Regions from separate parts of the Vogesella sp. LIG4 genome, predicted to be linked through region 2. Evidence: riboswitches for the same ligand, from Rfam matches in the RefSeq annotation. Region 2 holds a riboswitch; each other region holds the start of a gene.
What was found. Region 2 has a riboswitch for glycine ahead of glyA (serine hydroxymethyltransferase). Riboswitches for the same ligand answer to the same signal wherever they lie in the genome.
Positions count from the first base shown of each region.

Region 1 (9,944 bases), 690 kb from region 2:
CGCAGGACATCCCCGGGCTGATCTGGCTGTACCGCAACTTCCGTCACTTCAGCTACCTGGAAACCGCCATCGCCCACTGGACTACCGGCGACCAGCAGCTGCTGCAACTGATGCAGACAGCCAACCAGATGCGCCATGGCTTTACCCAGCACACCCCCTCCGCAGCGGAAATCGCCGGCTGGATCGCGCAGATCCGGCGCGTCAACGAGCAGGTCACCCCGGTCGAAAGAGCGTTCTCCAACACCCTGGGCGAAGCCTCGCGCTTCATCCAGCAGCTGCTGCTTGCGGCCAACCTTGTCACCACCACCATCCTGATCCTGCTGGCGGTACTGCGCACCGGCAAACTGCTCAACCAGCGGCTGGAAGTGGAAAGCGCGCTGCGTGCCGAGAAAGAACGCGCCCAGATCACCCTGACCTCGATTGGCGATGCGGTGATCACCACCGACGAAGCCGGCTTCATCACCTATATGAACCCCGCCGCCGAACAGCTCACCACCTGGCGCGACGAGCAGGCACACGGCCTGCCGCTCAGCTCCATCATCCGCATGCTGAACGAGCAGACGCAGCAGGAAGACGGCAACCTGATCGAACAGATCCTGAACGGCGAAGCCAGCGGCACCAGCCAGCACACCCAGCTGATGGTGCGCCTGGACGGCAGCGCCATCGTGGTCTCCCTGGTGGCCTCGCCCATCCACAGCAACGGCAGCGTCAACGGCGCCGTGCTGGTGCTGCACGACATGACCCGCGAGCGGCAATATGTGGCCAACCTCTCCTGGCAAGCCACCCACGACGCGCTCACCGGGCTGACCAATCGCCGCGAATTCGAGCAGCGGCTGGAGCAGGCGCTGGGCAAGCTGAGCGCCGGCACGCCGGTGGAGCACGCGCTGATGTTCCTCGACCTCGACCAGTTCAAGATCGTCAACGACACCTGCGGCCACGCCGCCGGCGACGAGCTGCTGCGCCAGATCTGCACCCTGCTGCAACAGCAGCTGCGCGATATCGACACCCTGGCGCGCCTCGGCGGCGACGAATTCGGCATCCTGCTGGAGCACTGCCCCGCCATCAACGCCGGACAAATTGCCGAAGCGCTGCGCCAGACCGTGCAGGAGCTGCACTTTGCCTGGGAAGGCCACCCGTTCAATGTCAGCGTCAGCATCGGCCTGGTGCACCTGAGCGCGCCGATGACCACGCTGGCCGAGGCGCTGCGCGCCGCCGACGTGGCCTGCTACATGGCCAAGGAAAAGGGGCGCAACCGGGTGCAGGTCTACCACCCGGATGATTCCGAGCTGTCGATGAAGTATGGCGAAATGGCTTGGGTGCAGCGCATCCGCCTGGCACTGGAAGAGAACCGTTTCTGCCTGTACGCGCAGCAGATCGCCCCGCTAAGCAACGACACCGACGACGGCATCCACATCGAGCTGCTGCTGCGCCTGTACGACGAATATGGCCGCCTGGTGCCACCGATCAGCTTCATCCCGGCAGCGGAGCGCTACGGCCTGATGCCGCTGATAGATCGCTGGGTGGTACAGAATGCCTTTGCCACCCTGGTCAGCCGCCAGCAGCATGGCCACAGCAGCCAGGTAACCACCTGTGCCATCAACCTGTCCGGCAGCTCCATTGGCGACGACAGCTTTCTCGACTTCCTGCACGAGCAGTTCCGCCTGCATGCCATCGCGCCGCAACGCATCTGCTTCGAGATCACGGAAACCATCGCCATCGCCAACCTCAGCGACGCCATTCACTTCATCACCGAACTGCAAAAGCTGGGCTGCCGCTTCTCGCTGGACGACTTTGGCGCCGGCATGTCCTCGTTCAGCTACCTGAAACACCTGCCGGTGGACTACCTGAAAATCGACGGCAGCTTCGTCAAGGACATGCTGGACGACCCTATCGACCACGCCATGGTGGCGGCGATCAACCACATCGGCCATGTCATGGGCAAGCACACCATTGCCGAATTCGTCGAGACCCCGCAGATCATGCAGGCAGCCGCCATGCTGGGCATAGACTACGTGCAGGGCTACGCCGTGATGCGCCCGCAACCGTTCACCATAGACTGCGAGTTACGCCACCTGGCACCGCAGGATTGCCTGCTGCCCGGCACATTGCCGGCCAGCAGCCACGGCGCCGAACCGGCCAGACAGGCTGCGCAGGACAAGCAGCCGTAGCTCACAAGCCACAACCGCAGTTGTGGCAAAAACACATCAATTCCCATAAAAATCAAATAATTAGTTTTCACCGGCAATGCCGTTGTTTGCCGGCGCGGCATTGTCACAGCCGACAGCTTTCCTTCCGTCGGCGACGGAAAATCATCGTTTTCGCCACCTGCCGCCGCCAGCACCAGCAAGCATCGCGAAGCTGCCCGTTTTTACCCTGCCGGCATCGATTGACGCTGGCGCGGGCGCTCTCTAGATTGAGCTGCAGCCACATCAGGCAGACAGGAGAGATCGCCCGGACAGCAGTCCAGCGGCGGCGCCGAAGGGGAATCGCCCCGAAAACTCTCAGGCAAAAGGACTGTCTGCCCAGGCTCTCTGGAGAGCAGGCGCCATCAGCGGCGCCTCGCCGAAGGCAGCACGGTGCGCAGCGCGCACCCAATCTCTCAGGCACACGGACAGAGGGGGCAAGCACGGGTCGCCAGGCGACCACCCACCCCCATTTACCGGGCTTGCGGCCAACCTTGGCCGCGCCCTTGTCTGGAGAGCGCCATGTTTACCAAAGATATGCAGATTGCCGGCTTCGACGACGCCCTGTGGGCCGCCATGCAGGCCGAAGACCAGCGCCAGCAGGACCACATCGAGCTGATTGCCTCCGAAAACTACACCAGCCCGCGCGTGATGCAGGCCCAGGGCAGCCAGCTCACCAACAAATACGCCGAGGGCTACCCCGGCAAGCGCTACTACGGCGGCTGCGAACACGTGGACGTGGTGGAGCAGCTGGCCATCGACCGCGCCAAGCAGCTGTTCGGCGCCGACTACGCCAACGTGCAGCCGCACTCCGGCAGCCAGGCCAACGCCGCCGTCTACATGGCGCTGCTGGAGCCGCACGACACCGTGCTCGGCATGAGCCTGGCCCACGGCGGCCACCTCACCCACGGCGCCAAGGTCAACTTCTCCGGCAAGATCTACCACGCGGTGCAATACGGTCTGAACCCGGAAACCGGCGAGATCGACTACGACGAAGTGCAGCGCATGGCCAACGAATACCAGCCGAAGATGATCGTGGCCGGCTTCTCCGCCTATTCGCTGATCGTCGACTGGAAGCGCATGCGCGAGATCGCCGACAGCATCGGCGCCTACCTGTTCGTGGACATGGCCCACGTGGCCGGCCTGGTGGCTGCCGGGCTGTACCCGAACCCGATTCCGCACGCCCACGTGGTGACCACCACCACCCACAAGACCCTGCGCGGCCCGCGTGGCGGCCTGATTCTGGCTGCGGCCAACCCGGAACTGGAGAAGAAGCTGAACTCGGTGGTGTTCCCCGGCATCCAGGGCGGCCCGCTGATGCACGTCATCGCCGCCAAGGCGGTGGCCTTCCAGGAAGCGCTGCAGCCGGAATTCGTTGATTACCAGAAACAGGTGCTGGCCAACGCCCGCGCCATGGTGAAGGTGTTCCAGGACCGCGGCTACAGCATCGTGTCCGGCAAGACCGACGACCATCTGTTCCTGCTGAGCCTGATCGACAAGGGCCTCACCGGCAAGGCGGCCGATGCCGCGCTGGGCGCCGCCCACATCACCGTGAACAAGAACGCGGTGCCGAACGATCCGCAAAGCCCGTTCGTGACCAGCGGTATCCGCATCGGCACCCCGGCCATCACCAGCCGTGGCTTCAAGGAAGCCGAGGCACGCCAGGTGGCGCACTGGGTATGCGACATCCTCGACGATATCGAGAACCCGGACGTTACCGCCAAGGTCAAGCGCCAGGTGGCCGAGCTGTGCGCGGCCTTCCCGGTATACCGCGCTGCCAGCGGGAGCTGATCATGGCCATCAGTGTGTTTGATCTGTTCAAGATCGGCATCGGCCCGTCCAGCTCCCACACCGTCGGCCCGATGCGTGCCGCGCGGCAGTTCATCGCCCGCCTGGAACGCGACGGCGTGCTGCCGGCGGTGGCCAGCGTGCGCTGCGAGCTGTTCGGCTCACTGGGCGCCACCGGCAAGGGCCACGGCTCCGACATCGCCGTGCTGCTGGGGCTGCAGGGCGAGCTGCCGGATGCCGTGGACACCGACGCGGTGCCGCAGATGGTAGCGGCGATTCGTGACAGCAAGCGCCTGCGCCTGCTGGGCAGCCACGAAATCGTCTTTGCCGAGAGCGAGCATCTGGTGCTGCACAAGCGCAAGACGCTGCCGTTCCACCCCAACGGCATGACCTTCGAGGTGCGTAACGACAAGGGCGAAGTACTGGATAAGCGCGCCTACTACTCGGTAGGCGGCGGCTTCGTGGTGGACGAGGCGGCAGTGGATGCCGGCTTTACCCCGCCGGGCAGCGAAGAACTGCGCCACCCGTTCAGCAATGGCGCCGAGCTGCTCGCCTTGTGCCAAAGCGAAGGCAAGAGCATCAGCCAGATCATGCTGGAAAACGAGCTGGCCTGGCGTAGCGAGGAGGAAGTACGCGCCGGCCTGCTGCAGATCTGGCAGGTGATGCAAAGCTGCGTGCAGCGCGGCTGCAGCCACGAAGGCATCCTGCCTGGCGGCATGAAAGTGAAGCGCCGCGCCGCCGACCTGTACCGCAAACTCACCAACGCCCCGGAGGCCGCGCTGCGCGACCCGCTGACGGTAATGGACTGGGTGAACCTGTACGCACTGGCGGTGAACGAGGAAAACGCCGGCGGCGGCCGCGTGGTCACCGCGCCCACCAACGGCGCGGCCGGCATCATCCCGGCGGTGCTGCACTACTACGCCCGCTTCGTGCCCAATGCCAGCGAGGACGGCGTGGTGCGCTTCCTGCTCACCGCCGGCGCCATCGGCATCCTGTTCAAGCTCAACGCCTCCATCTCCGGCGCCGAAGTCGGCTGCCAGGGCGAAGTGGGCTCCGCCTGTTCCATGGCCGCCGGCGCGCTTGCCGAGGTGCTGGGCGGCACGCCTGAGCAGGTGGAAAACGCCGCCGAAATCGGCATGGAACACAACCTGGGCCTGACCTGCGACCCGGTGGGCGGCCTGGTGCAGGTGCCGTGCATCGAACGCAACGCCATGGCGGCGGTGAAGGCCATCAACGCCGCGCGCATGGCGCTGCGTGGCGACGGCCAGCACTTCGTATCGCTGGACCGGGTGATCAAGACCATGCGCGACACCGGCCGCGACATGAGCAACAAGTACAAGGAAACCGCGCGTGGCGGCCTGGCGATCAACGTGATCGAAGTGCCGGTAAACATCGTGGAATGCTGATGCCCGCTTGCGGCCAACGTTGGCCGCAGACATGACAACGCCCGCTCACGCGGGCGTTTTTTTTGCTAACAGCTTCCCGCCCTGCCGCCAGGCTCGCTGGCTGTCACGCCTCTCGATACTTTCTATCGTCAGGCGCTCTGCGCATCGACTCGAAAACACGGGGCTCCCATGGCCGGATCGCCAGCAGCAGGCTGGTGCCATGCTGATCATCCGTCGCTCGGGCCAGACCTTCCTGATGCAGGTCAGTAAACTCCTGCAGCAGCTGGCGCATCCGTTTCTGGAAGCGTTGATTGTCGGCAGGTGACAGCATTGCCTGCTGGAAAAGCTGGTGGGACCGACTGTTTGGCACCTTCAAGGAAAGCGAACATTTCGCACTACACTGCGGCTTTCCAGGGCGCCAGGAGGAGCACCTGCAGAAAATGCTGCTGTTCAAGAATGTCTATCGTGACCAGGCCGCCGGCAGCAAACCACCCTCCAGACCATGAAAAAGGCCGCCATCTGCGATGGCGGCCCTGGTGGCAATGCTGATGCTATCAGTTGGCCAGGTGGTGCTGCACGGCGCTCATGCCGTCCTTGCCATCGAAGGTGGTTACACCGGCCAGCCAGCTCTTCAGCATGAACGGGTTCTTCTTCAGGTAGTTCTTGGCAGCCAGTTCCGGCTTCTCCTTGTCCATGATCGGGCCCATCACGCGGTTTTCGATGTCGGTGGTGAACTGCATATTGGTCAGCAGTTTCGCCACGTTCGGACAGCGTGCCTGGTAGTCGGTTGCCAGGGCGGTGAATACCTTGGCTTCGCCGTAGTTGGGGCCGAACACGTCGTCGCCGCCGGACAGGTAGGTCATCTTGTACTTAACGTTCATCGGATGCGGTTCCCAGCCCAGGAACACTACCCATTTCTTCTGGCGAATGGCGCGTTCCACTTCGGACAGCATGCCTGCCTCGCTGGACTCAACCAGCTTGAAGCCGGACAGGCCGAACTGGTTCTTCTTGATCATTTCCTGGATCAGGTTGTTGCCATCGTTGCCCGGCTCGATACCGATGATCTTGCCATCCAGCTTGTCCTTGAACTTGGCGATGTCGGCAAAGCTCTTCAGACCGGCTGCCGCCACGTAGGCAGGTACTGCCAGCGTGTACTTGGCACCCACTAGGTTGGGGCGGTCCAGCACCTTGATCTGCCCTGCCTTCACGAACGGCTCGATCATCGGCGTCATGCTGGGGTTCCAGTAGCCGAGGAAGGCGTCGATCTGCTTGTTCTTGATGCCGGCGAAGGTGATGGGCACTGAGGCGATGGTGGTGCTCGGCGTGTAGCCCAGGCCTTCCAGCACAACGCTGGCCATGCCGGTGGTAGCGGCGATGTCGGTCCAGCCCACATCGGCAAAATGCACTTTCTGACACTGGGCGGTATCGGTCGCCAGTGCCGCGCTGCTAACGGCACCAATCAACAGTGCTCCTGCAAGCTTGTAAGCATTCATTAACTTAGCTCCTGTCTTCTGCAATTCGTTCGGTAGCGCCAAAGCGCCGGGCAATCGCCGCTCCTGTGGCAGCAACTGCCAGATTGCCATGTCGCCCGCAGTCAACTTGCTTGCTTTCGACAAGCAATTGCCAGCAGGCGCCTTGATTGAGATCACATAATTGCCGCTTCGAGCGCCAGCTGCTGGCGTTCACGGCTTGGCGGGTAGCCGAACAGGTTGCGATAAGACTTGGAAAAGTGGGAAGACGACAAAAAGCCTGTGGCGACAGTGACTTCCATCACGCTCATATTGGTCTGCAGCAGCAGCTCGCGGGCGCGGCGCAGCCGCAGGTCCAGGTAGTACTGCGCTGGCGTGCTGCCCAGATAGCGCTTGAACAGGCGCTCCAGGTGGCGCAACGACACCCCCAGCTCGGCGGCCAGGTCGTCCAGCGGGCGCGGGTTCTCGATGTTCATTTCCATCGCCAGCGCGGCATCGATCAGCGACTCGTGGCCGGTACCTACCCGCGCCAGCAGCGGGATGTGCTGGTGGTCGTGCTGGTCGCGGATGCGGTCGACGATGAACTGCGCCGACACGTCTGCGGCCAACCCCTTGCCGCCCTTGTGGCGGATCAGGTTGCACATCAGATCCAGCGGCGCGGTACCGCCGCTACAGGTAAGCCGGTCGCGGTCGATCACGAACAGTTCGCTGGAGAACTGCGTCTTGGGGAATTCTTCACGGATGGAGGACAGGTTTTCCCAGTGGATGCTGCTGCGGTAGCCGTTCATCACCCCCGCCTTCGCCAGGGCGAAGGCGCCGGTACAGACTCCGCCCAGCGGCACGCCGGCGCTGGCAAAGCGGCGGATGATGGCCAGCGCGCCATCGCTGGCGGCTTCGCGCACCTGGATGCCGCCGCAGACGATGAGCAGGTCGTAATCGCCCGGCTCGCCCGGCGCGGTGGTGGGCGCCAGCGACAGGCCATTACTGGCAGCCACCGGCTGGCCGTCAGCGGAGATCAGCGACCAGCGGTACAGCCTCTTGCGTGACAGGTGATTGGCCATGCGCAGCGGTTCCACCGCGTTGGCAAAGGCAATCATGGAAAAATTGGGCAACATCAGGAAACCGATGTGAGCGAGCGAACCAAGTTGTTGCGGGCTCATGGTGACCTCCGGTGGATGGTGTGTGGTTGGGGGTGTGCACCTCGTGGCGGGTGCTAGAACAAACGTGAACCGGTACTGGTGTTGCGGCAAGAGCCTGTTTACGAAGTTGCGCGCCAGCAGGCGCGCAGCCGATCGTAAACAGGTTCCAACGGGCCGGTCATGCCGGCCCGCCATTCAGATTAAAGCATCAGCCTGTATCAGTGGCCTCCCTGCTGCGGCGCCGGGCCGCGGCCAAAGCTTTCGGTCAGGCGGTCGAGGATGATGGCCAGCAGCACCACGGCGAGACCGCTCTCGAAGCCAAGGCCCACGTCCAGACGCTGGATACTGGCCAGCACGTCGTTACCCAGGCCGCCAGCACCCACCATGGAGGCGATGATCACCATCGACAGCGCCATCATGATGGTCTGGTTGACGCCAGCCATGATGGCCGGCAGCGCGATGGGCAGCTGCACCTTGAACAGCAGCTGGGTCGGGGTACAGCCAAAGGCGTGGCCGGCCTCTACCTGCTCCTTGTTCACCTGGCGGATACCCAGGCTGGTCAGGCGCACTGCCGGCGGCACCGCGAACACCACGGTGGCCAGGATGCCCGGCACGCGACCCAGGCCGAAGAACATGGCGGCCGGAATCAGGTACACGAAGGCGGGCATGGTCTGCATGAAGTCCAGCACCGGGCGCACCAGGGTGTTGGTACGGCGGCTACGGGCACACCAGATGCCCAGCGGCACGCCGATCATCAGGCTGATGAGGGTGGCAGACAACGTCAGTGCCAGCGTGGACACCGTTTGCGCCCAGAAACCGGTGACCAGGATCAGGGAAAACGCAGCCAGTACGAAGGCAGCGAATTTCCAGCCAAGGCGCCAGATGCCGAGAGCAAAGAAGAAGCCGATGAGCAGCCAGGCCGGCAGCGACAGCAGCGCCACCTCGATGTGTTCGGCGAACAGGTCCACCGATTTGCCGATGGCGTCGAAGGCCCCGGCGTTGTTGTCCAGCAGGAAGCGGATGAAACCGTTAACCCATTCGCCGATGGGCAGGAAGCTGTGTGGATTGGCGATGAATTGCTGCCAGAGGTCGTTCATGGTGGGGACTCCATTCGGGACAGGCGTCGCGCGCCGTCCTCATCAATCGGGGATCGGTCGCGGCTCAGTGTACGGCGCTGCTTTGCAGGCGGTGTTCCGACAACTTGGACAGCACGCTGGAGGCAGTGATCACCCCCAGGTAGCGGCCATCGTGGTCGATCACCGGCAGCGGCTCGCGCTGCCCCTGCAGGCGCTTGAGCACGTCCGGCAACGCCGACGCCGGCGTGATCGGCGATACCGGCACACAGCGCTCGGCCGGATTACAGCCTTCCGCCCCCAGCGAATCGCGGCCCACCAGGCCCAGCAGCTTGTGGTCGCCGGACACGCAGGCCACCCAGTGGTGCTGCGGGTCGGCGGCGCCGGACAGATTGCCGTTCACCATCAGGCCCACACCATGCGGGTCGATCAGGTCCTTGGCCAGCAGGTAGCGCGAGGTATCCACGCTCTTGAAGAATTCCCGCACGTAGTCTTCCGCCGGGTTTTCGATGATCTCCTGCGGCGTGCCCACCTGCACCAGGCGGCCGCCCTCCATGATGGCGATGCGCGAGCCGATGCGCAGCGCCTCTTCCAGATCGTGGGACACGAAGAAAATGGTCCGGCGATGGTCGCGCTGCAGCTGCAGCAGGATGTCCTGCATCTCGCTGCGCTTGAGCGGGTCGAGTGCCGAGAACGCCTCGTCCATCAGCATCAGAGACGGGTTCACCGCCAGTGCGCGTACCAGGCCGACACGCTGCTGCATGCCGCCGGACAGCTCGTGCGGCATCTTCTTGGCGAAGGTGGCCAGACCAACCTGCTCCAGCACCTCCATGGCGCGCTTCTCGCGCTCCTTGCGGCCAACCCCGGCGATCTCCAGGCCGAAGGCGGCGTTATCCAGCACGTTGCG
Region 1 covers NZ_LT607802.1:3,361,192-3,371,135, forward strand. Annotated here, with positions in the region: gene PSELUDRAFT_RS15610 (EAL domain-containing protein) at 1-2,168, shown strand, start outside; glycine riboswitch at 2,429-2,527, shown strand; gene glyA (serine hydroxymethyltransferase) at 2,706-3,974, shown strand; gene PSELUDRAFT_RS15620 (L-serine ammonia-lyase) at 3,977-5,377, shown strand; gene PSELUDRAFT_RS15625 (hypothetical protein) at 5,668-5,862, shown strand; gene PSELUDRAFT_RS15630 (choline ABC transporter substrate-binding protein) at 5,911-6,819, opposite strand; gene PSELUDRAFT_RS15635 (GlxA family transcriptional regulator) at 7,002-7,985, opposite strand; gene PSELUDRAFT_RS15640 (proline/glycine betaine ABC transporter permease) at 8,183-9,061, opposite strand; gene PSELUDRAFT_RS15645 (glycine betaine/L-proline ABC transporter ATP-binding protein) at 9,126-9,944, opposite strand, start outside.
Region 1: linked by a shared signal. The riboswitch ahead of glyA (serine hydroxymethyltransferase) and the one ahead of glyA (serine hydroxymethyltransferase) in region 2 are both predicted to bind glycine.

Region 2 (9,944 bases):
CGTGGCCAGCGGCGAAGTGCGCTTCATCCCGGAAAACTGGGTGAACACCTACAACCAGTGGATGAACAACATCCAGGACTGGTGCATCAGCCGCCAGCTGTGGTGGGGCCACCAGATTCCGGCCTGGTACGACGAAGACGGCAACATCTACGTTGGCCGCACGGAAGAAGAAGTGCGCGCCAAGGCCGGCGGCAAGACCCTGCGCCGTGAGCAGGACGTACTGGACACCTGGTTCAGCTCGGCGCTGGTGCCGTTCTCCACCCTGGGCTGGCCGGCTGACACCGCCGAACTGCGCGCCTTCGTGCCGTCGCAGGTACTGGTAACCGGCTACGAGATCATCTTCTTCTGGGTAGCCAGGATGATCATGATGACCACCCACTTCATGGGCAAGGTGCCGTTCAAGGACGTGTACATCCACGGCATCGTGCGCGACCACGAAGGCAAGAAGATGTCCAAGTCCGAGGGCAACGTCATCGACCCGGTGGACCTGATCGACGGCATCGCGCTGCCGGAGCTGGTAGCCAAGCGCACCACCGGCCTGCGCCGCCCGGAAAAGGCACCGCAGATTGCCAAGGCCACCGAAAAGCTGTTCCCGGAAGGCATCCCGGCCTACGGTACCGATGCCCTGCGCTTCACCATGGCCAGCTACGCCAGCCTGGGCCGCAGCGTGAACTTCGACTTCAAACGGGCTGAAGGCTACCGCAACTTCTGCAACAAGCTGTGGAACGCCACCCGTTTCGTGATGATGAACGTGGAAGGCAAGGACTGCGGCCAGGATGAAAGCCTGCCGCTGGAATACAGCTTCGTCGACAAGTGGATGATCGGCCGCCTGCAACAGGCCGAAGCCGAAGTGACCGAGGCGCTGGACACCTACCGCTTCGACATCGCCGCCCAGGTGATCTACGAATTCATCTGGAACGAGTACTGCGACTGGTACGTGGAACTGGCCAAGGTACAGCTCTCGACCGGCAACGAAGCACAGCAGCGTGCCACCCGCCGCATCATCGTGCGCGTGCTGGAAGTGGCGCTGCGCCTCACCCACCCGCTGATGCCCTTCATCACCGAAGAGCTGTGGCAGACCGTGGCGCCGCTGGCCAACGCCAAGAAAACCGACTCCATCATGCTGGCCGCCTGGCCGGTGGCGGCGCCCGAGAAGATCGACGCTGCGGCCAACGCCCGCATGGACGCCTTCAAGGACCTGGTGAACGCCGTGCGCAACCTGCGCGGCGAAATGGGCATCGGCCCGGCGGTGAAGGCGCCGCTGTTCATCGAGAGCAAGGACGCCAGCCTGGCGGACTTCGTGCCCTACCTGAAACTGCTGGCCCGCGTATCCGAAGGCAGCATCGTGGCCGCACTGCCGGCTGACGACGCCCCGGTAGCCATTTCCGGCGACGCCCGCCTGATGCTGAAGGTGGAAGTGGACAAGGCCGCCGAAACCGCACGCCTCACCAAGGAGCAGGGCAAGGCGCAGGCGGAGCTGGACAAGCTGACCGCCAAGCTGGAAAAGCCGGGCTACGTCGACAAGGCGCCGGCACACCTGGTGGAACGCGACAAGGCACAGCTGACTGAGCTGAATGACAAGCTGGAGAAGATCAGGGTGCAGCTGGCCAAGCTGGCCTGAGCCTGATTCCCGCCAACAAGGCTGCCGCTCGCGGCAGCCTTGTTTTTGTCCGGTCGCCACATGGCAGTGCCGGGCCAGGCACGATTTCCCGCACATCAAACGAAAGCAAGAACATGAACTGCAAGACGCTGTTTGCCCTGATCGCAACCCTTTGTGCCGGCTCCGCCATGGCAGCCGGACAGGGCTGGTATGCCGGCGTGGCCGCTGGCCAGGCGCAAACCCACTTTACCGGCCAGGAGCAGCTTGGCTACGGTGCCGATGGCAAGGTTTACGATTATTCCGCTGCACAGAAAGTGTATGCCGGCTATGGCATCAACCAGACTTTCAGCGCCGAACTGAGTCTCTTCAATCTGGGCCACAGCCGCTTCTCCGGCACGGTGCTGGGCGCGCCGGCACAGGATCGCTTCGGCGCCAAGGGCCTGTCGCTGGCTGGTGTGGCGACCCTGCCGCTGAACGATAAGCTGGCACTGTTCGGCAAGCTGGGGGCTGCGGCAGTAACTACCAACTACACCTGTGTAGTGGCTTGTGACCCGCTGCACAACAATGACCACCACGGCATCTACGCCAACTACGGTGTGGGTGCGCGCTATGCGCTGACTCCGGCGCTGTCTGCTCGTGTCGAGTACGAGCGCTTCGACGGCATGAAGTATGAAACCGGCATTGGTGCCAGCAACTGGCGTGGCCACTTCCGCAGTGATACCGATTTCCTGTCGCTGGGCCTGCAGTACGGCTTCTGATTCTTGAGTAGTAGGGCGGAAGCCCCGGCGTGCCGGGGTGTTCCGCCGCAAGCTTGGCCGCAAGTCTGCACCGCTTGCGGCCAAGCTTTTTGTGTAGGGCGGTTTCGTACCCTTGGCGTGATTGCCGTGGTGAGTTGCGGCGGAACGCCCGCTTTGCGGGCTTCCGCCCTACATGACCGGGCGAAGTAGGGTGGAAGCCCCGGCGTGCCGGGGTGTTCCGCCACAAGGTTGGCCGCAAGCTTGGCCGCAAGTCTGCACAGCTTGCGGCCAACCTTTTTGTGTAGGGCGGTCTCGTACCCTTGGGATGATTGCCGTGGCGTGTTGCGGCGGAACGCCCGCTTTGCGGGCTTCCGCCCTACATGACCAGGCGAAGTAGGGCGGAAGCCCCGGCGTGCCGGGGTGTTCCGCCGCAAGGTTGGCCGCAAGTCTGCACCGCTTGCGGCCAAGCTTTTTGTGTAGGGCGGTTTCGTACCCTTGGCGTGATTGCCGTGGTGTGTTGCGGCGGAACGCCCGCTCTGCGGGCTTCCGCCCTACATGACCGGGCGGTGACAATCGCTTGCCAATGGTATCGGCTTCTTCTTTTACGCTTTGCCATCGACTCAGAGGAGCAGGTTGATGGCAAGTTACCGTCGGATGTTCGTGGCAGGTGGAACGTATTTCTTGACCGTCACTTTGCTGGAGCGTGGTTCGTGTTTACTGGTGACGCATATCGATGCGTTGCGTGATGCGGTCCGGCAGACGCAGCGAGTGCGGCCGTTCGGCATTGATGGCTGGGTGGTGTTGCCAGATCATTTTCATTGTCTGATCACGCTGCCACCCGGTGACGATGATTTTTCCAATCGCATCAAGGCGATCAAGATTCGGTTTGTTCGGCAGCTGGCGGCGAGTGAGGAGCGGAATGCCGTACGTGTCCGCAAGGGGGAGCGAGGTATCTGGCAACGCCGTTTCTGGGAGCATGTCATTCGTGACCAGACGGATTTCAATCGCCACCTCGATTACATTCATCGCAATCCACTCAAGCATGGGCTGGTTACGCATGTTGCGGCATGGCCGTATTCGACTTTTCATCGCTATCTGGCCGCTGGTGTGTATCAGTCTGACTGGTGCGGGGTAGAGGATGCTCTGCGAGCACGGTAGCCTGGATTGAATGAAATGAAGCCCGACGTTTACCGCGTAATTCCAAGGTTGGCCGCATGCCCTGACGGTATTGCGGCCAACTTTGCTTTGTCTGTGGCGTCCATTACGCGGATGTAGCCGCTACTCATCGTTGCCACCCGGCAGTCGGGCGCGGCATCTACTGTTGATCATGAAAAACGCCCGCATGCAGCGGGCGTTGTCATGTCTGCGGCCAACGTTGGCCGCAAGCGGGCATCAGCATTCCACGATGTTTACCGGCACTTCGATCACGTTGATCGCCAGGCCGCCACGCGCGGTTTCCTTGTATTTGTTGCTCATGTCGCGGCCGGTGTCGCGCATGGTCTTGATCACCCGGTCCAGCGACACGAAGTGCTGGCCGTCGCCGCGCAGTGCCATGCGCGCGGCGTTGATGGCCTTCACTGCCGCCATGGCGTTGCGTTCGATGCACGGCACCTGTACCAGGCCGCCCACCGGGTCGCAGGTCAGGCCCAGGTTGTGTTCCATGCCGATTTCGGCGGCGTTTTCCACCTGTTCAGGCGTGCCGCCCAGCACCTCGGCCAGCGCGCCGGCGGCCATGGAACAGGCGGAACCGACTTCGCCCTGGCAGCCGACTTCGGCGCCGGAGATGGAGGCGTTGAGCTTGAACAGGATGCCGATGGCGCCGGCGGTAAGCAGGAAGCGCACCACACCGTCTTCGCTGGCATTGGGCACGAAGCGGGCGTAGTAGTGCAGCACCGCTGGGATGATGCCGGCCGCGCCGTTGGTGGGTGCGGTGACCACGCGGCCGCCACCGGCGTTTTCCTCGTTCACCGCCAGTGCGTACAGGTTTACCCAGTCCATCACCGTCAGCGGGTCGCGCAACGCGGCTTCCGGGGCGTTGGTGAGCTTGCGGTACAGGTCGGCGGCGCGGCGCTTCACTTTCATGCCGCCGGGCAGGATGCCTTCGTGGCTGCAGCCGCGCTGCACGCAGCTTTGCATCACCTGCCAGATCTGCAGCAGGCCGGCGCGTACTTCGTCCTCGCTACGCCAGGCCAGCTCGTTTTCCAGCATGATCTGGCTGATGCTCTTGCCTTCGCGCTGGCACAGGGCCAGCAGTTCGGCGCCGGTCTTGAACGGGTGCTTCAGTTCGGTAACGCCCGGCGGCACGAAGCCGGCGTCGATGGCGGCCTCATCCACCACGAAGCCGCCGCCTACCGAGTAATAGGCACGCTTGGACAGGCTGTTGCCGTCGGCGTCGAAGGCTTCGAAGATCATGCCGTTGGGGTGGTAGGGCAGGGCCTTGCGCTTGTACAGCAGCAGGTCTTCCGCCTCGTTGAAGGCAATGCGCTGCTGGCCGAGCAGGGTGATGGCCTTGTCGGCACGGATGGTGGCCAGCATCTGCGGCACGGCATCGGTGTCGACCAGGTCGGGCAGCTCGCCGGCCAGGCCCAGCAGCACCGCGGTATCGGTGCCGTGGCCTTTGCCGGTGGCGCCCAGAGAGCCGAACATTTCCGATTTCACGCGCGCGGTGGCGCTCAGCTGGCCATCCTTTTCCAGGCGGGCGATGAACTGGCGCGCGGCACGCATCGGGCCGACGGTGTGGGAGCTGGACGGGCCGATGCCGATCTTGAACAGGTCGAAAACACTGATAGCCATGCTGCTTCTCTTGTCTGGTTGTGGCGCCGCCGTGGGTTGGCGGCGCCCGGTTTACAGGGGGTGGCCCCGTGCTGTTGGATAACGCACCGCGGCCAGGGTTGGCCGCAGCGCTTAGAGCTTATTCACGATCTGCTGCGCTTCGGCGATACGGCGTTGAAAATACCTTCGGAATGCTCATTGACTCCATGTCAATTCCGCTTCCTCAGCCATTTTCGCCTTGTCTCGCTCTAGCTCACGAGATCGTGAACAAGCTCTTATTACTATTTAACGATAGACCGGATACGCGGCGCAAAGCTCCGCTACCTGGCGTTTTACGCGTGCACCCACTTCCGGGTTCTCGATATCGTCGAGGATGTCGCAGACCCAGTGCGCCACCTGGCGTGCCTCGGCTTCCTTGAAGCCACGGCTGGTGATGGCCGGGGTGCCGATGCGGATGCCGCTGGTCACGAACGGGCTTTGCGGATCGTTCGGCACCGCGTTCTTGTTCACGGTGATGTGAGCGGCGCCCAGCGCGGCATCGGCCGCCTTGCCGGTGAGGCCCTTGTCGATCAGGCTCAGCAGGAACAGGTGGTCGTCGGTCTTGCCGGACACGATGCTGTAGCCGCGGTCCTGGAACACCTTCACCATGGCGCGGGCGTTGGCCAGCACCTGTTTCTGGTAATCGACGAATTCCGGCTGCAGCGCCTCCTGGAACGCCACTGCCTTGGCGGCGATGACGTGCATCAGCGGGCCGCCCTGGATGCCGGGGAATACCACTGAGTTCAGCTTCTTCTCCAGTTCCGGGTTGGCCGCAGCCAGAATCAGGCCGCCACGCGGGCCGCGCAGGGTCTTGTGGGTGGTGGTGGTCACCACGTGGGCGTGCGGAATCGGGTTCGGGTACAGCCCGGCAGCCACCAGGCCGGCCACGTGGGCCATGTCCACGAACAGGTAGGCGCCGATGCTGTCGGCGATCTGGCGCATGCGCTTCCAGTCGACGATCAGCGAGTAGGCGGAGAAACCGGCCACGATCATCTTCGGCTGGTATTCGTTGGCCATGCGCTGCACTTCGTCATAGTCGATCTCGCCGGTGGCCGGGTTCAGGCCGTACTGCACGGCGTGGTAGATCTTGCCGGAGAAGTTGACCTTGGCGCCGTGGGTGAGGTGGCCGCCATGGGCCAGGCTCATGCCGAGCACAGTGTCGTGCGGCTCCAGCAGCGCCATGTAGACGGCGGCGTTGGCCTGGCTGCCGGAGTGCGGCTGCACGTTGGCGTAGTCGGCGCCGAACAGCTGCTTGGCGCGGTCAATGGCCAGCTGTTCCACCACGTCCACGTGTTCGCAGCCGCCGTAGTAGCGCTTGCCGGGGTAGCCCTCGGCGTATTTGTTGGTGAGCTGGCTGCCCTGGGCCTGCATCACGCGCGGGCTGGTGTAGTTTTCGGAGGCAATCAGCTCGATGTGGTCCTGCTGGCGCTGGTCTTCGGCCTGCATGGCGGCCCACAGGGCGTCGTCAAAGCCGGCAATCTGCATATCCTGGGTAAACATCGCGTATCTCCTGGTCGCCGGCGCAGGCGGCAAAACGTTGGCCGCACCGCGCCTTGAATAAAACGGGCGGTGATGGACGGACGGTCTGTGGAATGGCAGACAGGGTAATGGGGCGTCCGCCCGGTATCACCGGACGATGCCCCCTCTGTCCCTTTGCCTGAGAGATTGCGGCGCAGTATTGACTGGCCATGCTGCCTTCGGCGAGGCCGCGCGGTTGCGGGCCTACTCTCCAGAGTGCCTGACCAGTGCAGTTCTTTTGCCTGAGAGTTTCTGGGGCGATTCCCCTTCGGCGCTGCCGCTGGATCAGATCCGGGCAGTCTCTCCTGCACTGGTGGCGGCCAACCTTGCGATTGGCTGCGTAGCTTGGCGCAATCTAGAGAAGCTGGCCGTGGCTGTCAACGCATGTCGGACAGTATTCGATGTGCAGGTGCAGCATTGGTGTGGCTGGCTGACAGTAGTTAGCGCTTGCCGCCGGACAAGGGCTGCAGCCCGGATTTGCCGTTTGCGGGTGGTGATGGCATATCGCGCCAGAAGTTTCTTGCGCATTGCATATTGTCTACGGGGGCTATGGAATTTTTTGCGATTTAAACCTAACATATCGAAATTGCAAAGTTGTTTTAAATCAATTTTTTGCGACAGCATGGCGCAAATGCACGCAGAAAGTGCATGAAATTGTTTTCTGGCTATAACAGGAACGGGGCTCGCTCCCCGGTAGTAACATCCACTCACTTCAAAATCCAATAAACAGGGGAAGTATCTATCATGTCTTTGCGCGCAAAACTGATGACGTTCGTGCTGCTGGTAATTGCAGCACTGGCAGTCGTCTTCTGTAGCGTTGCCTACTGGAAGATGAGTGCCACGCTGGCAACCCAGATCGAAGGGCAGATCAAGATGGCTGCCGACAATAAGGTGAGCTTCGTATCAGAGTGGGTGCAGAGCAAGCAGCATATTGCTGCTTCGGTACTGCCGCGTTTCGGTACTGGCGAACTCAAGCCGATACTGGATCAGGCCAAGGCCGCCGGTGGCTTTGACGACATGTATATCGGCCAGCCGGACAAGACCATGACCCAGCCCACCGGGGCGACACCGGTACCGCCAGGCTATGACCCGACCGTACGGCCGTGGTACCTGGCTGCCAAGGATTCCGACGGTCCTATCGCTTCGCCTCCGTATATCGACGCTGCAACCAAGAAGCCGATCATCACCTTTGCCCAGGCGCGCAAGGATGGCGGCCAGCTGGTGGCGGTAGCCGGTGGCGACGTGACGCTGGCGCGCGTGGTGGAAGAAGTGGTGTCCGCCAAGCTGCCGGGCGATGGCTACGCCTTCCTGATTACCGCGGCAGGCGATGTGATCGCCCACCCGCAAAAAGACTCCGCGCTGAAGAAAATCGGTGAGGTCATTCCAGGCTTCGACCTGGCTGGCCTGAGCAAGGATGGCGTGATCCAGTCCGCCTCCATCGATGGCGAAACCCAGCTGGTGGCGCTGTTCCCGGTGCCGAAGACCAACTGGCTGTTCGGCGTGCTGGTGCCCAAGGCTGCCGCCATGGCACCGGTGAGCCAGCTGCTGATGGTAATGGTGGGCCTGGCGATTGCCGGCATGATCCTGGCCAGCATCCTGGCCTATGTGGGCGTGGCACGCATGCTGTCCGGCCTGGGCACCCTGCACAAGGCGATGCAGGAAGTGGCCAGCGGCCATGGCGACCTCACCAAGACCCTGCCGGTGGGCAACCGTGACGAAGTGGGCCAGATCGCCGACGCCTTCAACCAGTTCGTGGCCAAGCTGCGCGAGATGTTCATCACCGTGCGCGACGAATCCGAAGCCCTGGCACGCGATGCCGGCGAGCTGAGCAGCGTGGCCGAGCAGATCGGCCAGGACTCCCGCGTGCAGTCCACCGAGCTGTCTGCTACCGCGGCCACCATCGAGGAAATCACGGTCAGCATCAACCACATTGCCGACCACGTGGGCGAAACCGAGGCGCTGGTGGCGCAGTCGCGCAGCAACTCGGTGGATTCGCACCGTGCCATGGCCGAGGTGGAGCGCGAAGTGCAGTCCATCCAGACCGCCGTGGCTTCGCTGCACACCGTAATGGGCAGCCTGTCCGGCCAGTCCGAACAGATCAAGGGCATTGTCGGCGTGATCCGCGACATCGCCGATCAGACCAACCTGCTGGCGCTGAACGCGGCCATTGAAGCTGCCCGCGCCGGCGAATCCGGCCGCGGCTTTGCCGTGGTGGCCGATGAGGTGCGCAAGCTGGCCGAGCGTACCGCCACTGCCACCGTGCAGATCGCCGAGATGATCGACACCGTGATCCGCCGCACCGGCGAGGCCATCGAGCATGCCGATACCACCAACGAGAAGGTGGCATCCGGTGTCACCTTGTCGCGCCAGGCGGCCGACAAGGTGGAAGTGATCAAGAGCAATGCCGAGGAAATCTCCTCGCGCATGGGCGAAATCACCTCCTCCACCGCCGAGCAGGGCATCGCCACCAACGAGATGGCACGCAGTGCCGAGCGCGTGAACGTGATGGCGCAGCAGACCGACAGCAGCCTGCAGCAGGCGCTGGCCACCATCAACCTGCTGGCGCAGCGCGGCGACGAACTGAAGTCGCTGGTTGCCCGCTTCCGCCTCTGAGCGCATTCTCTGCCTTGCATCGCCCCGGCCCGTGCCGGGGTTTTTCATTTAAGGAGCCGGCCATGCGCGACCCGTTCACCGTATTCGGCAGCAGCCCCGTCGTGCTGGACGGCGCCATGGCCTCGGAACTGGAGCGCCGTGGCTGCGACCTGAACGATGCGCTGTGGTCGGCGCGGGTGCTGATCGAGCAGCCGCAGCTGATTCGCGATGTGCACTACGACTACTTCCTGGCCGGCGCCGACGTGGCCACTACTGCCAGCTACCAGGCGAGCTTCCCCGGCTTTGCCCGTCGTGGCATTGATGCCGGTGAGGCTGCGCGGCTGATGCGGCTGTCGGTGGAGCTGGCGCAGGCGGCGCGCGACGCGTTCTGGGCCGACGAGCACAACAGGGTTGGCCGCACGCGCCCGCTGGTGGCGGCCTCGGTGGGCCCTTACGGCGCCATGCTGGCCGACGGCTCGGAATACCGCGGCCACTATGGCCTCTCCGAGCAGCAGCTGGTGGACTTTCATCGCCCGCGCATCGCCGCACTGCTGGCGGCCGGGCCGGACTTGCTGGCCTGCGAGACCATTCCCTGCCAGCAGGAGGCGCTGGCACTGGCGCGGCTGCTGCGGGACGAGTTTCCGCAGGCTGCGGCGTGGATCAGCTTCTCCTGCCGCGACGATGCC
Region 2 covers NZ_LT607802.1:2,673,534-2,683,477, forward strand. Annotated here, with positions in the region: gene PSELUDRAFT_RS12600 (valine--tRNA ligase) at 1-1,621, shown strand, start outside; gene PSELUDRAFT_RS12605 (outer membrane beta-barrel protein) at 1,735-2,358, shown strand; gene PSELUDRAFT_RS12610 (transposase) at 2,974-3,495, shown strand; gene PSELUDRAFT_RS12615 (L-serine ammonia-lyase) at 3,730-5,130, opposite strand; gene glyA (serine hydroxymethyltransferase) at 5,395-6,648, opposite strand; glycine riboswitch at 6,790-6,885, opposite strand; glycine riboswitch at 6,887-6,984, opposite strand; gene PSELUDRAFT_RS12625 (methyl-accepting chemotaxis protein) at 7,411-9,279, shown strand; gene mmuM (homocysteine S-methyltransferase) at 9,342-9,944, shown strand, end outside.

Region 3 (9,944 bases), 1.6 Mb from region 2:
AAACTCACACGGCATATGCCATTTCAATAGAACTGCTATAGCACGGTAGCTTGGGCTGAGCTTGCGAAGCCCAACGTTTACCGCGCATTATCGGAGCGGAATTGCTCGAACGGGAAACTACCCTGCAACCGTGGAAGAACAGTTCACCTCTGCTCCCCGTCCAATAACTATATTTTTTCACGCGCTGAATTTGCACATCAGGTGAACCTTGGAAGAAATACTTGTCGCAATTCTTCAGGCACTCTTTGAATTTATTTTGGAAGTCTTGAGCTATGGCACATTTGATTGGCCATCCAGCAGCAAGGATCGGCCTGAGCCGGAGTCAATTGCAGGCCGCTGCGTACTTTGGTTTATGGGCGGTTGCATACTGGCAGGACTTTCAGTTCTCGCGTTCAATCACACCTTTATCCATTGGCCACCATTACGCATGGCCAATCTTGTCGTAGCGCCGGTGACATCAGCACTCCTCTCACAGACTATTGCTCGCCATCGCGCAAAAAATCACCCGCTCATTGTTCCACGCAACCATTTCTGGCAGTCATTCTGGTTTACGCTCGGCTTGGTCATCATCCGGTTCACTTATGCCGTACGCTAACTTAGACGCCATTACATCCACTCCAATCTACGCCATCGTCGTATAAACTACCCCGCTCGACAGTTGCTGTGCCCCACCCCTCGCCACCAACAGGAAGCCCCATGATGACGGATACCCAAACCCTTACCCGCTACAAGGCCTGGGCCGATGAGTTGTTCCTGTCCGTGGTGTCCACGGTGCCGGACGCAGAGCTGGTCGCGCCGCGCCCCATCGTCTTTGGCAGCCTGATCCGCACCCTCAATCATTCCTTGGCCATGGATTACGTCTGGCAGTGCCATCTGCTCGGCAAGCCGCATGGGCTGACTTCGCGTAATCCCGAGCATTGCCCCGGCATCCATGAGCTGGTCGCAAGCCAGCTTGAACTGGACCAGTGGTATGTGGACTACGCCGCCGCGCTGGACGAGTCCGCGCTGGATCAGGTCGTCGAATTCGAGTTCATCGGCGGTGGGGTTGGCCGCATGAGCCGCCGCGACATCCTGCTGCACGTGGTCAACCACACCACCTATCACCGTGGCCACGCGGCGGGCATTCTTTATTACCTGAACGTTTTCCCGCCCACTACCGACCTGCCGGTATATCTCCAGCAACAGCAGCAGCGCTGATCTGGCGCAGCCCAGCGCCGAGCCGCCGCCCCGGATGCGCACGGCTATCCGGGCTACAACTAACTGATGCCCTCCCGCTGCAAGGTACGCAGCAGCTGTTCATGCATGGCATCCACCGCCGGGGCGCGTGCCGAGGCGGCACTGCGGATCAGCGCTACTTCCAGTTCCGGCAAGGGAGGCAGGCCGTGGCGCGCATCCAGCACTTTCAGATCCGGCGGCAGGCTGCAGCGCGTCAGCACCGCCACCGCCATGCCGCTGTAGGCCGCCGCCAGCTGGCCGGCCACATTGGGGCTGTAGTAAACGATGCGATAGGCGCGCTGCTGCGCATCGATGGCAGCCAGTACCTCGCTGCGTGCGCGGCTGCCCAGCTCGTGCACCGCAATGGGCAGCGGCTCGCGGCGCCAGGCTTCGTGCTCTTCCGCCCCTACCCACAGCAGCGCCTCGCGGAACAACAGCTCGCCGCGCTGTGGCTGGTCGCGGGAAACCAGTGCCAGATCCAGCTCACCACGCTCCACACGCGGAATCAGCACCGTGGACTGCTCGCACACCAGGGTGATCTCCACCCCCGGGTAGCGGCTGGAGAAGGTGCGCAGTACCGGCGCCATGTAGGCCATGGCGTAGTCGTCCGGCACCCCCAGCCGGATGCGGCCGGATACCGCCGGCGCATGCAGCGCCGCTACCGCCTCGGCATGCACGGCAAGCAGGCGCCGTGCATGCGGCAGCAACTCGCTGCCGGCCACGGTCAGCACCAGGTGGCGCGGCCCGCGGGCGAGCAAGGGCCGCCCGGCAGCGTCTTCCAGCTTCTTCAATTGCATGCTGATTGCCGACTGCGAGCGATACAGCTGCCGTGACGCCGCGGTAAGCGAGCCGCTGTCCACCACGGTGACAAAGGCGCGCAGCCAGTCCAGTTGCAGGTCGTTGCCGTTCATCGCCGCTCCATGCATTCGAAAATCGAATCATAGCATCGCCATAAATCCGCTTTTCGCAGCATTACGCCCCGGCCACAATGACTGCATGAAGACCGCTACCCCCACCCTCTCCCCTGCCGCCACGGGCGGCAACAGCGCCAGCGAGCAGCGCGGCACGCTGCTGATGACCGCCGGCGGCGTACTGCTCGGCAGCATCGGCATCTTCGTTACCGAAGCCCACCAGGACGCAGTGACCACGGTGCTGTTCCGCTGCCTGTTCGGCGGCCTGGCGCTGCTGCTATGGGGCGCAGCCAGCGGCAGGCTGGCGGAGTTGCGCCTGTCCGGGCGCGCACTGTTGGCCGCCGTGCTGGCCGGGGTGCTGATGGTGAGCAACTGGGCGTTGTTCTTTGCTGCCATTCCGATGACGTCCATCGGCGTGGCCACGGTGGTGTTTCACCTGCAGCCGTTCTGGGTGCTGCTGCTGGGCGCCTGGCTGCTGCGCGAGCATCTGTCGTCCACCCGCGCGCTGGCCTGCGGAGTGGCGCTGCTGGGGCTGGCGCTGGCCACCGGGCTGTTCGACCAGCCGGCCGCGCAGGTGCTGAGCAGCAGCTACCTTACCGGCCTGCTGCTGTGCCTGTTCGGCTCGCTGTGCTATGCCGGCGTGCCGCTGATCGCCAAGCTGGCGCCGGGTGTCAGCGCCTTCGCGCTGGCGTGGTGGCAGTGCGCGGTGGGTGTGCTGCTGAGCTGCTGGTGGCCGCTGTGGCATGGTTGGCCGCAAGCCGGCGCGGCCTGGGGCTGGCTGGTCGGCCTGGGCAGCCTGCACACCGGCCTTGCCTACGTGCTGCTGTATGCCGGCATGAGCCGGCTGCCCACCAGCCGCATCGCGGTGCTGCAGTTCATCTACCCGGCCACCGCCATCGTCATTGACTGGCTGGCCTACGGCCACGCACTCGGCCCGCTGCAGTTCGGTGGCCTGATCCTGCTGGGCGGTGCGCTGTGGACGGTGCGGCGCAGCGCCTGAGGGCACCTTGGCCAGGCTGTAAACAAACAAAAAGCCCCGCTTGCGCGGGGCTTTGCCATGCCGACGTTGGCCGCATGCGGCCAACCTTGGGCTTACTGGTAGCTGTCGATGGACGGGCAGCTGCAGATCAGGTTGCGGTCGCCGTATACGTCGTCGATACGGTTCACGCTCGGCCAGAACTTGTTTTCCAGCACGTACGGCAGCGGGAAGAAGGCTTCTTCGCGGCTGTACGGGCGGGTCCACTCACCGGCGATGTCTGCCTTGCTGTGCGGCGCGTTCACCAGCGGGTTGTTGTCCGCCGGCCATACGCCGTTCTGCACCTTGTCGATTTCCTGGCGGATGGCCAGCATCGCAGAGATGAAGTGGTCCAGCTCGGCCTTGGATTCGGATTCGGTCGGCTCGATCATCAGCGTGCCCGCTACCGGGAAGCTCATGGTCGGCGCGTGGAAGCCGTAGTCCATCAGGCGCTTGGCCACGTCCACCTCGGTCACGCCGGAGGCGGCCTTCAGCGGGCGCAGGTCGATGATGCACTCGTGTGCCACGCGGCCGTTGCGGCCGGTGTACAGCACCGGGTAGTGCCCCGACAGGTGCTTCATCAGGTAGTTGGCGTTCAGCAGCGCCATTTCGGTGGCGTGCTTCATGCCTTCCGCGCCCATCATGCGGATGTACATGTAGGAGATCGGCAAGATGGAAGCGGAGCCGAACGGCGCAGCGGATACCGCGCTCTGGCCGGCCACGGCGCCCGGTACGGCGGACACCACGTGGTTGGCCATGAACGGTGCCAGGTGCGACTTCATGCCGATCGGGCCCATGCCCGGGCCGCCGCCGCCGTGCGGGATGCAGAAGGTCTTGTGCAGGTTCATGTGCAGCACGTCGGCGCCGATGTCGGCCGGGCGGGTCAGGCCCACCTGGGCGTTCATGTTGGCGCCGTCCATGTACACCTGGCCACCGGCCGCGTGCACGATCTCGCAGATTTCCTTGATGCCTTCCTCGAACACACCGTGGGTGGACGGGTAGGTGATCATCAGCGCGCCGAGGTTGGCCGCATGCTGCTCGGCCTTGGCACGCATGTCGGCCATGTCCACGTTACCGTTGTCGTCGGTCTTCACCACCACGACCTGCATGCCCAGCATCTGCGCGGTGGCCGGGTTGGTACCGTGCGCGGATTGCGGGATCAGGCAGATGGTGCGGTGCGCTTCGCCACGGCTGGCGTGGAAGCGGCGGATCGCCAGCAGGCCGGCGTATTCGCCCTGCGCGCCGGAGTTCGGCTGGATGGAGATGGCGTCGAAACCGGTGATGGCCATCAGCTGCTGCTGCAGGCCTTCGATCATTTCCAGGTAGCCAGCAGTCTGCTCGCGCGGTGCGAACGGGTGCATGTTGGCGAATTCCGGCCAGGTGATCGGAATCATCTCGCTGGTGGCGTTCAGCTTCATGGTGCAGCTGCCGAGGCTGATCATGGAGTGGTTCATCGCCAGGTCGCGGTTTTCCAGCTTCTTGAGATAGCGCAGCATCTCGTGTTCGCTGTGGTGGGTGTTGAACACCGGGTGCGACAGGATGGCGGACTCACGCTTCAACGCGGCCGGGATGGCATCGGCGGCAGCGGCGTCCAGCGCCGCGATGTCGGCCGGCTTGCCGGTGAAGATTTCCACCAGCTGTGCCAGGTCGGCGGTGGTAGCGGCTTCATGGAAGGCCACGCCCAGCACGCCGTTGCCGGCGTCACGCAGGTTGATGCCGGCGGCCAGCGCAGCGGCGTAGACCTTGGCCGCATTGGCGCCCAGGTCAACCTGTACCGTGTCGTAGAAGCGATCGAACACCAGCTTGCCGCCGGCTGCCTTCACCGCGTGGGCGAAGATGGCTGCCATGCGGTGGATGCGAGCGGCGATGCGCTTCACGCCCTCGGCGCCGTGGTACACGGCATACATGCCGGCGATGTTGGCCAGCAGCACCTGCGAGGTACAGATGTTGGAGTTGGCTTTCTCGCGACGGATGTGCTGTTCGCGGGTCTGCAGCGCCATGCGCAGCGCGGTCTTGCCCTTGGCATCCACCGATACGCCGATGATGCGGCCCGGTGCCGAGCGCTTCATGTCGTCCTTGAACGCGAAGAAGGCAGCGTGCGGGCCGCCGAAGCCCATCGGCACGCCGAAGCGCTGGGTGTTGCCCACGGCCACGTCGGCGCCCATTTCGGCCGGCGACTTCAGTGCCACCAGTGCCATCACGTCAGCGGCAACTACTGCCAGCGCGCCCTTGGCCTTGGCAGCGGCAATGTACGGGGTCAGGTCCAGCAGCTCGCCGGATTCGCCCGGGTACTGGAACAGCACGCCGAAGTACTCGCCGTTGCCGGCTTCTTCCGGGTGGCCCTGCACCAGCTCGAAGCCGAAGTATTCGGCGCGGGTCCGCATCACGTCCAGGGTCTGCGGCAGCACGCGGCTGTCCACGAAGAACTGGTTGGACTTGGACTTGGACACGCGGCGCGCCATGGCCATGGCTTCGGCAGCAGCGGTGGCTTCGTCCAGCAGCGAGGCGTTGGCCACTTCCAGGCCGGTCAGGTCGATGATCATCTGCTGGAAGTTCAGCAGCGCTTCCAGGCGGCCCTGGGCGATTTCAGCCTGGTACGGGGTGTAGGCGGTGTACCAGCCCGGGTTTTCCAGCACATTGCGCAGGATCACGCCCGGGGTCAGCACCGGGTAGTAACCCAGGCCGATGAAGGAGTTGTTCACCACGTTCTTGCTGGCCACGGCCTTGAGGTCGGCCAGGGCGTCGGCTTCGCGCTGCGCCGGCGGCAGATCCAGCGCGCGGTTGAAGCGGATGTTGGCCGGCACGGTCTGCGCTACCAGGTCTTCCAGCGAGGAAGCGCCCACGTAGGACAGCATCTCGGCCTTCTCGGCCTCGCACGGGCCGATGTGGCGTTCGATGAATTCTTGATGATTGAAGAGTTGCGAGAGCGACATGTCTTCGATTCCGTCTTAGCTAGCCACACGATGCGCAGCGTCGGTGGGGTTGGCCGCAAGGCCCGCCCGCAGGGCGCATCGGGAGGCAAAAATACAAAAGCCCCGCCATCTTGCGACGGCAGGGCCCTTCGATCAGGCGCCGATTTCGGCTGCGTAGGCAGCGGCATCCATCAGGCGATCCAGATCAGCGGCGTTGGCCGGCTTGATCTTGAAGAACCAGGCTGCGCCGTACGGATCGCTGTTGGCCAGATCCGGAGCCGCTTCCAGATCGCTATTCACTTCCAGCACTTCGCCGGCGATCGGGGCGTAGATATCGGAGGCGGCTTTTACCGACTCCACCACACCTGCCTGTTCGCCTTCGCCCAGCTGGCTGCCAACGGCCGGCAGTTCCACGAACACGATATCGCCCAGCAGCTCCTGGGCATGTTCGGTGATGCCGATGCTAACGGTGCCGTCAGCTTCCAGGCGCAGCCATTCGTGGCTGGATACGTATTTCAGTTCGGCGGGAATGTTGCTCATGTGATTCTCCTGATGCAGATAGTTTGGATCTAGATTGGGTAGTACCGGGGCGACGCTCTCGCCTCGTCGTTATACACCAGCTTATTCAAAAACTTTCTTACCGTTGCGTACGAACGGCATTTTCACCACGCGAACCTCGGTAAGCGTGCCGCGCAGATCCACCAGGGCGGTGGCGCCGGTAGCGGCCGGCACGCGGGCAATGGCGATGGAATGCTTCAGGGTCGGCGAGAAAGTGCCGCTGGTGATGATGCCTTCGGCGCCATCCACCACTACTTTCAGGCCTTCGCGCAGTACGCCGCGGCCTTCCAGCACCAGGCCCACCTGCTTCATGGCCACACCGGCAGCCTTCTGGGCTTCCAGTGCCTTGCGGCCGGTGAAATCGCGCTCTTCCGGGTTCCAGGCGATGGTCCAGCCCATGCCGGCTTCCAGCGGCGACACGGTTTCGTCCATGTCGTGGCCGTACAGGTTCATGCCGGCTTCCAGACGCAGGGTATCGCGTGCACCCAGGCCGATCGGCGCTACGCCGGCAGCTTGCAGCTGGTTGAAGAAGGTGATGGCTTCGGCAGCGGGAATCATGATTTCCAGGCCGTCTTCACCGGTGTAACCGGTGCGGGCCACGAACCATTCGCCGAACGGCAGGCCCTGGAATACTTTCAGGCCCTGGATGGCTTCTGCCCAGTCCGGCTTAACGGCACAGACTTTGGCAATGGCCTGCGGACCTTGCACGGCCAGCATGGCCAGGTCGCGGCGCACTTTCAGTGCCACGTCGAAACCGGCGGACTGCTTGTCCATCCATGCCAGGTCTTTTTCGGTGGTGCCGGCGTTGATCACCATGCGGTAACCGTTGGCCGCAAGGTAAACGATCAGATCGTCCACCACGCCGCCTTGCTCGTTGAGCATGCCGGAGTAGAGTGCCTTGCCTTCGAAGCCCAGTTTGGACACGTCGTTGGCGATCAGCTTTTGCAGCCAGGCTTTGGCGTCGCTGCCGGTGATGTCCACCACGGTCATGTGGGACACATCGAACATGCCGGCGTCGTTACGCACGATTTCATGTTCTTTCAGCTGCGAGCCGTAATGAATGGGCATTTCCCAGCCGGCAAAGTCAACCATCTTTGCATTGGCGGCAATATGCGCATCAAACAGTGGGGTACGTTTCGGGGCCGTCATGGGCAAATCCTCGGAGTGAGTTATTCCTCTATCTCACACCCCTCTGTCCATGCACCTGAGATTTTCCGGCATTGCGCCGTTAGCCCCTTCGGTGGGCGCGATATGCGCCGCTCTCCAGATTCAGCCGATCTTGCGACCGGATTCTTGCAGTCCTTTTGCCTGAGCGATTGCGGGTGCACTTGCGCCTTCGGCGGCAACCGGCCTATCGGCTAGCTGCGCTCTCCTGCGTGAATGGCCGGATTATCGTCGCGCCCTGCCGGCTTGGCAAGTCGGGTTTTGTCCATTTTTCAGATACTTGCGACAAGTCCTGGACAAAAAAGCATGATATTTCGCTTTACGGCCAAGCAGTTAGCCACAAACCAGCCGCCAGGGGCTGTTGGCGCCAGCGTTGCAAGATGCTCAAACAATTGTCACCGGCCCGGCCGGTACCTGTGTCAGCTGCCAGTGGCTGTGGGCCCACTGCCACAGTTCCGCCACCGTCCCCGCCGCGCTTGGCGCCGCATGCCCCAGCCGTTGCAGGGCCTGGCGCAGCTCCTGTGCGGCCAACGTTGGCGAGATGGCCGGCGCCAGCGTCTGTTTGGAAAGCTTCTCGCCGGCGGCATTCACCATCAGCGGCAGGTGGCAGTGGCTGACCGCCGGCCCGCCCAGGCATTGCCGCAGCCACAGCTGGCGCGGCGTGGACACCAGCAGGTCGGCGCCGCGCACGATGTCGTTGATGCCCTGCGCGATATCGTCCACCACCACCGCCAGCTGATAGGCCCAGAAGCCATCGGCACGCAGCAGCACGAAGTCGCCGATATCGCGCTGCAGCTGCTGCGCGTAATAGCCCTGCAGGCGATCATCGAAACCCAGCTCTTCATCCGGTACCTGCAGCCGCCAGGCACGCGGGCTGCGCCCCGGCGCCAGCCCGTGGCGGCAGGTGCCCGGGTAGACCATGCCGTCCAGCCCGCGCAGGCCGTGCTCGCTGATTTCCTTGCGGGTACAGCCGCAGCCATAGGCATCGCCCTGGGCAACGAGCTGGTCCAGCGCCGCGCGGTACAGCTGATGGCGCTGGCTCTGGTACACCACCTCGCCATCCCACTCGAAGCCGAAGACTTCCAGCGTGCGCAGGATGTTGGCTGCAGCACCAGGCATTTCGCGCGGAGGGTCGAGATCTTCCATGCGCAGCAGCCACTGGCCGCCGCGGCGACGGGCTTCCAGGTAGCTGCCCACGGCCGTGGTCAGCGAGCCGGCGTGCAACAGGCCGGTGGGGCTGGGGGCAAAACGGCCACGGTAAGCGGGATCAGGGGCAGACATTCGGCGCGGAGCAAACAATAATCACAGCTGGCTACCGATAACGGTGTGCACAGCCGTGGAGGGCGAAAAATGACGCACGTTGTAACCGAAGCCTGCATCAAATGCAAATACACCGACTGCGTGGAGGTGTGCCCGGTGGACTGCTTCCACGAAGGCTCCAACTTCCTGGCCATCGACCCGGACGAGTGCATCGATTGCACGCTATGCGTGCCGGAATGCCCGATCGATGCCATCACCACCGAGGAGGATCTGCCGCCGGCGCAGCACCACATGCTGGCGCTGAATGCCGAGTTGTCCAGGGTCTGGCCGGTGATCGTGCAGCAGAAGGAGCCGCTGCCGGATCACGAGCACTGGGCCAAGGAGACAGGCAAGCTGCCGCTGCTGGAGCGCTAGATATCGCAAGTTGGCCGCAGCCTGCGGCCAACCCTGCCCGGCTCAGATGAACAGATCCACGTCGCCGCCGGTCTTGCGTTCGCTGTCGCTGTCGATGCGGCGGCGGTAGCTTTCTTCTTCCTGCACCAGGGTATGCTGCGGGCGGAGTTTCTTGATCAGCACCTTGCCGCTGTCGGTGAAGAAATACACCTTGCGTGCGATGTCGGCGCCCAGGTCCTCCGCCACGATGGGGATGTTTTCCTGCGCCAGGAAGGCTCGCACGAAGCCGGCATTGCGCTGGCCGATATTCGCCTTGCTGATGCCGTCCAGCACGTTGCCGCCGCCGAACACCTTGGCTTCCAGGCTGCGGCGGCTGGCACCGAGCTTGAGCATGTCGTTGATCAGCAGCTCCATGGCGTGGGTGCCGAAACGCGCCGGCATCAGGCTGTCGCGGTTGCCGTTGCCGTGGTCCGGCAGCATGAAGTGATTCATGCCGGCAATGCCGGTTTCGCGGTC
Region 3 covers NZ_LT607802.1:132,231-142,174, forward strand. Annotated here, with positions in the region: gene PSELUDRAFT_RS19120 (hypothetical protein) at 209-595, shown strand; gene PSELUDRAFT_RS00600 (DinB family protein) at 697-1,197, shown strand; gene PSELUDRAFT_RS00605 (LysR family transcriptional regulator) at 1,257-2,126, opposite strand; gene PSELUDRAFT_RS00610 (DMT family transporter) at 2,212-3,126, shown strand; gene gcvP (aminomethyl-transferring glycine dehydrogenase) at 3,219-6,074, opposite strand; gene gcvH (glycine cleavage system protein GcvH) at 6,207-6,593, opposite strand; gene gcvT (glycine cleavage system aminomethyltransferase GcvT) at 6,675-7,760, opposite strand; glycine riboswitch at 7,794-7,888, opposite strand; glycine riboswitch at 7,898-7,996, opposite strand; gene gluQRS (tRNA glutamyl-Q(34) synthetase GluQRS) at 8,160-9,056, opposite strand; gene fdxA (ferredoxin FdxA) at 9,126-9,449, shown strand; gene cheD (chemoreceptor glutamine deamidase CheD) at 9,492-9,944, opposite strand, start outside.
Region 3: linked by a shared signal. The riboswitch ahead of gcvT (glycine cleavage system aminomethyltransferase GcvT) and the one ahead of glyA (serine hydroxymethyltransferase) in region 2 are both predicted to bind glycine.